2 regions of the Gottfriedia sp. NPDC056225 genome follow, and region 2 is predicted to be linked to the other one. Evidence: a T-box and tRNA genes for the amino acid it is inferred to sense, from the RefSeq annotation. Region 2 holds a T-box; the other holds one or more tRNA genes.
The links. A T-box is a leader RNA that pairs with one kind of tRNA and senses whether it is charged. The one in region 2 lies ahead of ileS (isoleucine--tRNA ligase), so its partner is inferred to be a tRNA-Ile.

Region 1 (3,651 bases), on a different contig from region 2:
CTTAGTTGCATATTCTAGCGGAGAGAAACCTGTAGACTTTTTAAATAATCTCTGTAAGTGAAATTTACTTACTCCTACTTCAATTGCTAACCGATCTAAAGATAAACTACTTCGATACTCTTTTTCAATAAAGCGTTTGGCTGAAAAAATTATATCCTCCTCACTTGTGTGAAGTAAGTCAGGTTGACATCTTTTGCATGGACGATAACCATCATTTATTGCTAATGAAAGTGATGGATAAAACGATACATTTTCTATTAAAGGGGTTCTTGACTTACACGAAGGCTTACAACAGATTCCAGTAGACTTTACTGCATAAATAAAAACGCCATCATAGTTTTCATCACATTCCTCAACTGCAGTCCACATAACTTGATTATTTAATCCGTTCATTCGATCACTCACCTCATCTTTAGCTATTCACATTTTAGCATCAAGATCCTTCGCTAGCTTTCAATTTCTTGCTTTCTAATTTCAGATTAAATATTAAGGGTAAGTATAAAGAAGGAATGACTTTAAATATAGTCTATCTCCTAACAATTCTCTCAAATTGAAAATCTTTTCTATTTTTCCGTTAAAGTATTTAAAGATATTCATCATTTCATAAACAAATTATAGAAGTAAAAACAGTTGTTGAAGATTCCATAATAGTAATAATATTTATGAATAATACTGATATTGCAATTAAGTGCTAGGATATAATCGTGTTGGAGTTTAAACTAAGTGATACGGCTATTAGTTTTAAAGTGAGAAATATGTATGTAACCCGAATGAAGTTCAAAGGAAGAGTGCAGGTTTACACCATGGAGAGCTACTTCTGAAATGCGTTGTTTCTATTACTATATTTGTAAAAGAGATTGAAAATATTTTGCACGTATGTGGAAATATTTATTTGTTTGTTAGTATCTATAAACACAAATTATCTTTTCTAATTATAGATGTGATTAATTGATTTTATTAAAGAACTAGGGGATGAATTCGATTGGGACAATAATACTGAGTTGAATGAAGGATTAGTAACGAATGCCCTTTTAGATGATGAAATTAAAGCGTTTAAAAAAGCAGAAGAATAATCAGACTATTTTATAAAGTGAATATTCTTGGCTTTTATATTAATAATTAGGTTCGTCCATTTTTTTTTCAAAAAGCATTTTATTTGAGAAGTTCACATTAAAACATTTTCATTATTTGGGAATATTACGTTTAACGTTACCTATTCGGAGTTTAAGATGGATGCTCTATATAAATAGCTCTAGAAGGCATCTATTTGTCCAGTTATACTACTGAAAACCACCATTAAATAAGATCCGGTGATATGATTTGCTGCGAGGCGTTATTGGATTCGACTGTTTATATAAATCGAACGGAGTTATCACTGCTACAGTGATGATAGAGGAAATCTTTCTCATATTGTTGTTTGAGTCCCTAATTATAAAGACAAATAAAAAGCTCAGTTACCTGTGTTATCACAAATAACTGAGCTTTAGTTATGACCCGTACGGGACTCGAACCCGTGTTACCGCCGTGAAAGGGCGGTGTCTTAACCGCTTGACCAACGGGCCAAAAAAAAATATGGCAGAGAAGAAGGGATTCGAACCCTCGCACCGGTTACCCGATCTACACCCTTAGCAGGGGCGCCCCTTGAGCCACTTGGGTACTTCTCTATCATAATGGCTCCGCAGGTAGGATTCGAACCTACGACCACTCGGTTAACAGCCGAGTGCTCTACCACTGAGCTACTGCGGAAAAATTAATTATAAATTTAATGGTGGGCCTAAATGGACTCGAACCATCGACCTCACGCTTATCAGGCGTGCGCTCTAACCAGCTGAGCTATAGGCCCATTAAATTTTATAAAAAAGCGGGTGATGGGAATCGAACCCACGACCGAAGCTTGGAAGGCTTCTATTTTACCATTAAACTACACCCGCATAATATGGGGCGACCGATGGGAATCGAACCCACGAGTGTCGGAACCACAATCCGATGCGTTAACCACTTCGCCACGACCGCCATAAAGAGTGCCGACTAAAGGACTTGAACCCTCAACCTACTGATTACAAGTCAGTTGCTCTACCAATTGAGCTAAGTCGGCTTAATTAAATTATTTATCTTAAATATTGTACGTTTCCATAACTAGTTCAACTTATTTAAGATGGTGGCTCGGGACGGAATCGAACCGCCGACACGAGGATTTTCAGTCCTCTGCTCTACCGACTGAGCTACCGAGCCATCTTAAATGGCGGTCCCGACCGGGATCGAACCGGCGATCTCCTGCGTGACAGGCAGGCATGTTAACCGCTACACCACGGGACCATTTGGTTGCGGGGACAGGATTTGAACCTGCGACCTTCGGGTTATGAGCCCGACGAGCTACCAGACTGCTCCACCCCGCGATAATGTGGATACTATTTTAATTAGATCCATGAAGTTTATTTCTTTAAGACCATCCCAATCTCAGGATGTTTATGCAAGTAGCGGCTCGATTGGTATGCTGAAGTAATTCCTTCGAAGCATATTCGTTCGTGCTCCACCCCGCGATAATGTGAATCCTAACTAAGTTAGATTCATTAATATGAGATTTAATAAAAATGGAGGAGTAAGAGGGATTCGAACCCCCGCGGGCTGTTACACCCCTGTCGGTTTTCAAGACCGATCCCTTCAGCCAGACTTGGGTATTACTCCATTGATAAGTGGTGGACCTTGTAGGACTCGAACCTACGACCGGACGGTTATGAGCCGTCTGCTCTAACCAGCTGAGCTAAAGGTCCTAAAAAAAATAAGTAGCGGCGGAGGGAGTCGAACCCACGACCTCACGGGTATGAACCGTACGCTCTAGCCAGCTGAGCTACACCGCCATAATAATTCATTTAAGTTTTCTAAGTGGAGCCTAGCGGGATCGAACCGCTGACCTCCTGCGTGCAAGGCAGGCGCTCTCCCAGCTGAGCTAAGGCCCCATGTTTTAAATGGTCGGGAAGACAGGATTTGAACCTGCGACCCCCTGGTCCCAAACCAGGTGCTCTACCAAGCTGAGCCACTTCCCGTTTAGAATTACAGGTGATACAATATGGCGCGCCCGAAAGGACTCGAACCCATAACCTTTTGATCCGTAGTCAAACGCTCTATCCAATTGAGCTACGGGCGCATATTATAAATGGTACCGAGGGCCGGACTCGAACCGGCACGGGGTCAACCCCCGCAGGATTTTAAGTCCTGTGTGTCTGCCATTCCACCACCCCGGCAGCATATGTGGAGCGGAAGACGGGGCTCGAACCCGCGACCCCAACCTTGGCAAGGTTGTATTCTACCACTGAACTACTTCCGCGTATACTGCTTTTAAATTATAAATGGTGCGGGTGAAGGGACTCGAACCCCCACACCGAAGTACTAGATCCTAAGTCTAGCGCGTCTGCCAATTCCGCCACACCCGCAAATATTTTCTTTTTGAGAAAATGGTGAGCCATGAAGGATTCGAACCTTCGACCCTCTGATTAAAAGTCAGATGCTCTACCAACTGAGCTAATGGCTCAAAAAGAGTGCCGACTAAAGGACTTGAACCCTCAACCTACTGATTACAAGTCAGTTGCTCTACCAATTGAGCTAAGTCGGCATATGGTGGAGGATGACGGGCTCGAACCGCCGACCCCCTGC
Region 2 (3,651 bases):
ATCCCGAACAGTTTCCGGTGTGATACCAAAATAGTTTGCGACTGTTTTTGTATCGACAAATTCACTTTCGTTCATAATCTGGTTCGATTGAATCTTCCGGTAATAGAAAGACAATTTTTCCGTCTAATTCAGCAGTTTCTTTAATGGAATAAATAATTTTTTGAATAATTTCCTTTCCTTCGCCTTTAGATAACAAAGGATACGTTGCACTAATTTGTGCAATTAAGTCATCTTTTGTGAAAAATACGTTTGACTGATTCGCTGGCATTGAAAACACCTCCTATTTTTACTATAGCTTGTTTATTACAAGTTCAACAAGATTTGCAAGATTGATTTCGTAATACAAATTTCGCGGTTCAAAGTAAGAGTAAAAAAAGGAAATATAACCGTTTGGTTGGAAAATCGTATTCTTTGAAATCTAGTTTACATTTAGATACAAAAAAAGATGAGCGCTGTTTAATACAGAGTTCATCTTTTTTATGTTGGATAACCTTTTTCTAGAGTGTGTGGATAGCTTAAAACAAGCTTTTCGATCCCCTTTATGACCTTCTAAATAACCTCAAACAAATCTTAGAACCAATCTTTTTTCTTGAACCACATCACTAAGCCAATCACGATAATTAGCATGATTGCCCAACAGTAATAATAACCATACTTTAACTGAAGTTCAGGGATGTGAATAAAATTCATCCCGTAAACACCTACGATGAATGTTAATGGCATGAAAACAATCGAGACAGATGTTAACATTTTCATCGTTTTATTCATTTTGTGTGAGTTAGTGGAAATATAACTTTCTCTGATGTCATTTGCCATTTCTCTGTTATCTGAAATGTCATCTAATAATTTCACTAAGTGATCGTAGACAATACGTAATTTCTTTGTCGTTTCTTTATCAATTTCAACATGTGTTGAATTTAAAATACGGTAAATTAAATCCTTTGTTGGTTTAACAGTTTTTCTGACTTTAGATAATTTACTTACTTGTGTTTTGATTCCATCGATCATATTAAGGTCGGAATTTGTTCCTAATTCATCAATGTCTTCAATGTCATCCTCGATTTTTTGGACAATTGGAAAGAATTTATCTGCTATTTCATCGCAAATGTGGTATAGAATTTGTTCTGGCTTCAGTCCTTTTATACTCTTTAATCCTTTTACTTTGTTCCACACAATTTGTAATACACTTGTCGCATCCCAACAAAATGAAACGATGTACTTGTGAGACAAAAAGAGATCAATTTCAGTTTGTTCCATGTTCTCGTTTAATGATTGTAGAACGATAAAACGATAGCCTTCATAATAGTCCATTTTCGGTCTTTCTTTATAGCTTACACAATGTTTAATTGCTATTTCATCGAAGTGGAATTTGGTTCGCAATAAGTCAATTTCTTCTGTTTTAGGATTTTCAAAATCGACCCAAACCCAATCAATTCGTTCGGAATTTAATTCTTCAATCGATACATCAAATGCAATTGTTCCGTCTTTAAATACAGCCATTGTTTTGATCATATCTCGCACTCCCTATTTCTCGTTAACTTTCTCCAAAATCAGTTTAACACAATATTTCTGTTTCGTTTTGAAAAAAATTATGAAGAAGTTTTCACGAAATAAACACTACAGCAATGTTTGAAATCAAAAAATTAGAAACAGAATAGAATAATTAAAAACGGATAAGATTGAACGTTATTTTAGCATTTTTAGCGTTCTCACATTAAAAAAGTATAAGAAAAGTTATAACAATAAACTAAAATAACCGAATTTGAATAAACTAAAAAATAAATTTAAGAAAACTTTGACTTTTTATTTGACGATGGATATAATAAATTACAATAAAAGCACACAAATTAATTCAATGACGAGATAAGTAATTTTCGTAACTGTTCTAAAGAGAGCTGGGGTAGCTGAAAACCGGTGAATAGTACTTAAATGAAGATCCTCTCCGAGAAGTCAAACTGAAATTAAAGTAGGTTTGAACGGGTGTCTACCGTTAAAAGGAACGCGTATGATTGTACGTGACTGAGTGCTATTGAAGAACGGACTTTTTCAATAGAATTAGGGTGGTATCGCGGTTAAACCCGTCCCTTACTATAGGGGCGGGTTTTTTGTGTGCTTTAAAAAAATAAGAGAGGCGATATCAAATATGAAAGAATCAGTTCAAAATCGTGAAAAAAGAGTCAGTGAATATTGGTCAAAAAATAACACATTTTTAAACTCAATTGAACAAAGAGAAGATCATCAATCATTTGTTTTTTATGAAGGCCCCCCAACTGCAAATGGCTTGCCACATGTTGGTCATGCTTTAGGTCGTACAATTAAAGATGTTGTAGCTAGATATAAAACAATGGCTGGTTACCAAGTTATTCGCAAAGCCGGATGGGATACTCATGGATTACCTGTTGAACTTGGCGTTGAAAAGATGCTTGGAATTTCAGGGAAAGCAGAAATTGAACAATATGGAGTAGAAGCCTTTCTTGCTAAATGTAAAGAAAGTGTATTTACTTATGAGAAACAATGGCGTGAATTTACTGAGCAATTAGGTTACTGGGTAGATATGGATGATCCTTACGTAACATTAGATAACTCATATATTGAAAGTGTTTGGAATATTCTTGGGACAATACACGAAAAAGGATTATTAGTAAAAGGGCATCGTGTTTCACCTTATTGCCCTAGCTGTCAAACTTCCCTTAGCTCACATGAAGTAGCACAAGGCTATAAAGACGTGAAGGATTTATCTGCTACGGTTAAATTCAAATTGCTAAACGAGGAAAATGTCTCTTTTCTAGGTTGGACGACAACTCCTTGGACACTTCCTGCTAATGTAGCATTAGCTGTTAATCCACAAATGGAATATGTCCGTGCCAAAAAAGGAGAAGAAGTATTTATACTTGCTAAAGCTTTAGTAGAAAAGGTATTAAAAACTGATTATATTATCTTATCTGAGTTCGTAGGAGCGGACTTAATCGGGATTGAATACTTAGCACCATTTAATTTTGTACGTGTTGAAGTCGGTCACAAAGTCATTAAAGCAGATTTTGTCACTGAAAATAGCGGTACTGGAATTGTTCATATCGCACCTGCATATGGAGAAGACGACTATAAAGTTGCTCAAGAAAATGGATTATCATTTGTAAATGTTGTGAATGAAAAAGGTCAATATACTGAAGAAGTGACCAATTTTAAAGGAAGATTTGTTAAAGAATGTGATGTAGACATCGTAAGATATTTAGCCGAAAATGAACTTTTATTTAGTAAAGAAAAATATGAGCATAGCTATCCTCATTGCTGGCGATGTGATTCTCCATTACTTTATTATGCAAATGAAAGTTGGTTTATCAAAACTACAGCATTAAAAGATCAATTTATTAAAAATAACGAAGAAGTAACATGGCATCCAGATCATATTAAACATGGCAGATTTGGTAATTTTTTAGAACAAATGGTAGATTGGAACATTAGTCGTAAACGATATTGGGGTACTCCATTAAATGTTTGGGAATGCGATTCGTGTAATTATCAATTAGCACCAAAAAGTATAAATGAATTATGTAGCTATTCGGAAAAAGAAATTTCGGATTCAATTGAATTGCATAAACCTTATGTTGATGAAGTCAGTCTAAAATGTCCAAAATGCAGTGGTAAGATGAA

Region 1: it encodes a tRNA-Ile, which carries the amino acid that the T-box ahead of ileS (isoleucine--tRNA ligase) is inferred to sense. The anticodon was not compared.

What each region holds. Positions count from the first base shown of each region.
Region 1 is NZ_JBHJTJ010000005.1:137-3,787, reverse strand. Features, by position in the region: gene ACFCYN_RS05470 (bifunctional transcriptional activator/DNA repair enzyme AdaA) at 1-393, opposite strand, end outside; tRNA gene ACFCYN_RS05465 (tRNA-Glu) at 1,491-1,562, opposite strand; tRNA gene ACFCYN_RS05460 (tRNA-Ser) at 1,574-1,664, opposite strand; tRNA gene ACFCYN_RS05455 (tRNA-Asn) at 1,672-1,746, opposite strand; tRNA gene ACFCYN_RS05450 (tRNA-Ile) at 1,767-1,843, opposite strand; tRNA gene ACFCYN_RS05445 (tRNA-Gly) at 1,861-1,931, opposite strand; tRNA gene ACFCYN_RS05440 (tRNA-His) at 1,938-2,013, opposite strand; tRNA gene ACFCYN_RS05435 (tRNA-Thr) at 2,023-2,095, opposite strand; tRNA gene ACFCYN_RS05430 (tRNA-Phe) at 2,157-2,232, opposite strand; tRNA gene ACFCYN_RS05425 (tRNA-Asp) at 2,241-2,316, opposite strand; tRNA gene ACFCYN_RS05420 (tRNA-Met) at 2,320-2,396, opposite strand; tRNA gene ACFCYN_RS05415 (tRNA-Ser) at 2,593-2,685, opposite strand; tRNA gene ACFCYN_RS05410 (tRNA-Ile) at 2,695-2,771, opposite strand; tRNA gene ACFCYN_RS05405 (tRNA-Met) at 2,785-2,858, opposite strand; tRNA gene ACFCYN_RS05400 (tRNA-Ala) at 2,885-2,957, opposite strand; tRNA gene ACFCYN_RS05395 (tRNA-Pro) at 2,968-3,044, opposite strand; tRNA gene ACFCYN_RS05390 (tRNA-Arg) at 3,069-3,145, opposite strand; tRNA gene ACFCYN_RS05385 (tRNA-Leu) at 3,156-3,242, opposite strand; tRNA gene ACFCYN_RS05380 (tRNA-Gly) at 3,251-3,325, opposite strand; tRNA gene ACFCYN_RS05375 (tRNA-Leu) at 3,349-3,431, opposite strand; tRNA gene ACFCYN_RS05370 (tRNA-Lys) at 3,454-3,529, opposite strand; tRNA gene ACFCYN_RS05365 (tRNA-Thr) at 3,538-3,610, opposite strand; tRNA gene ACFCYN_RS05360 (tRNA-Val) at 3,614-3,651, opposite strand, start outside.
Region 2 is NZ_JBHJTJ010000020.1:49,536-53,186, forward strand. Features, by position in the region: gene ACFCYN_RS14240 (HU family DNA-binding protein) at 62-268, opposite strand; gene corA (magnesium/cobalt transporter CorA) at 571-1,512, opposite strand; T-box leader at 1,847-2,089, shown strand; gene ileS (isoleucine--tRNA ligase) at 2,144-3,651, shown strand, end outside.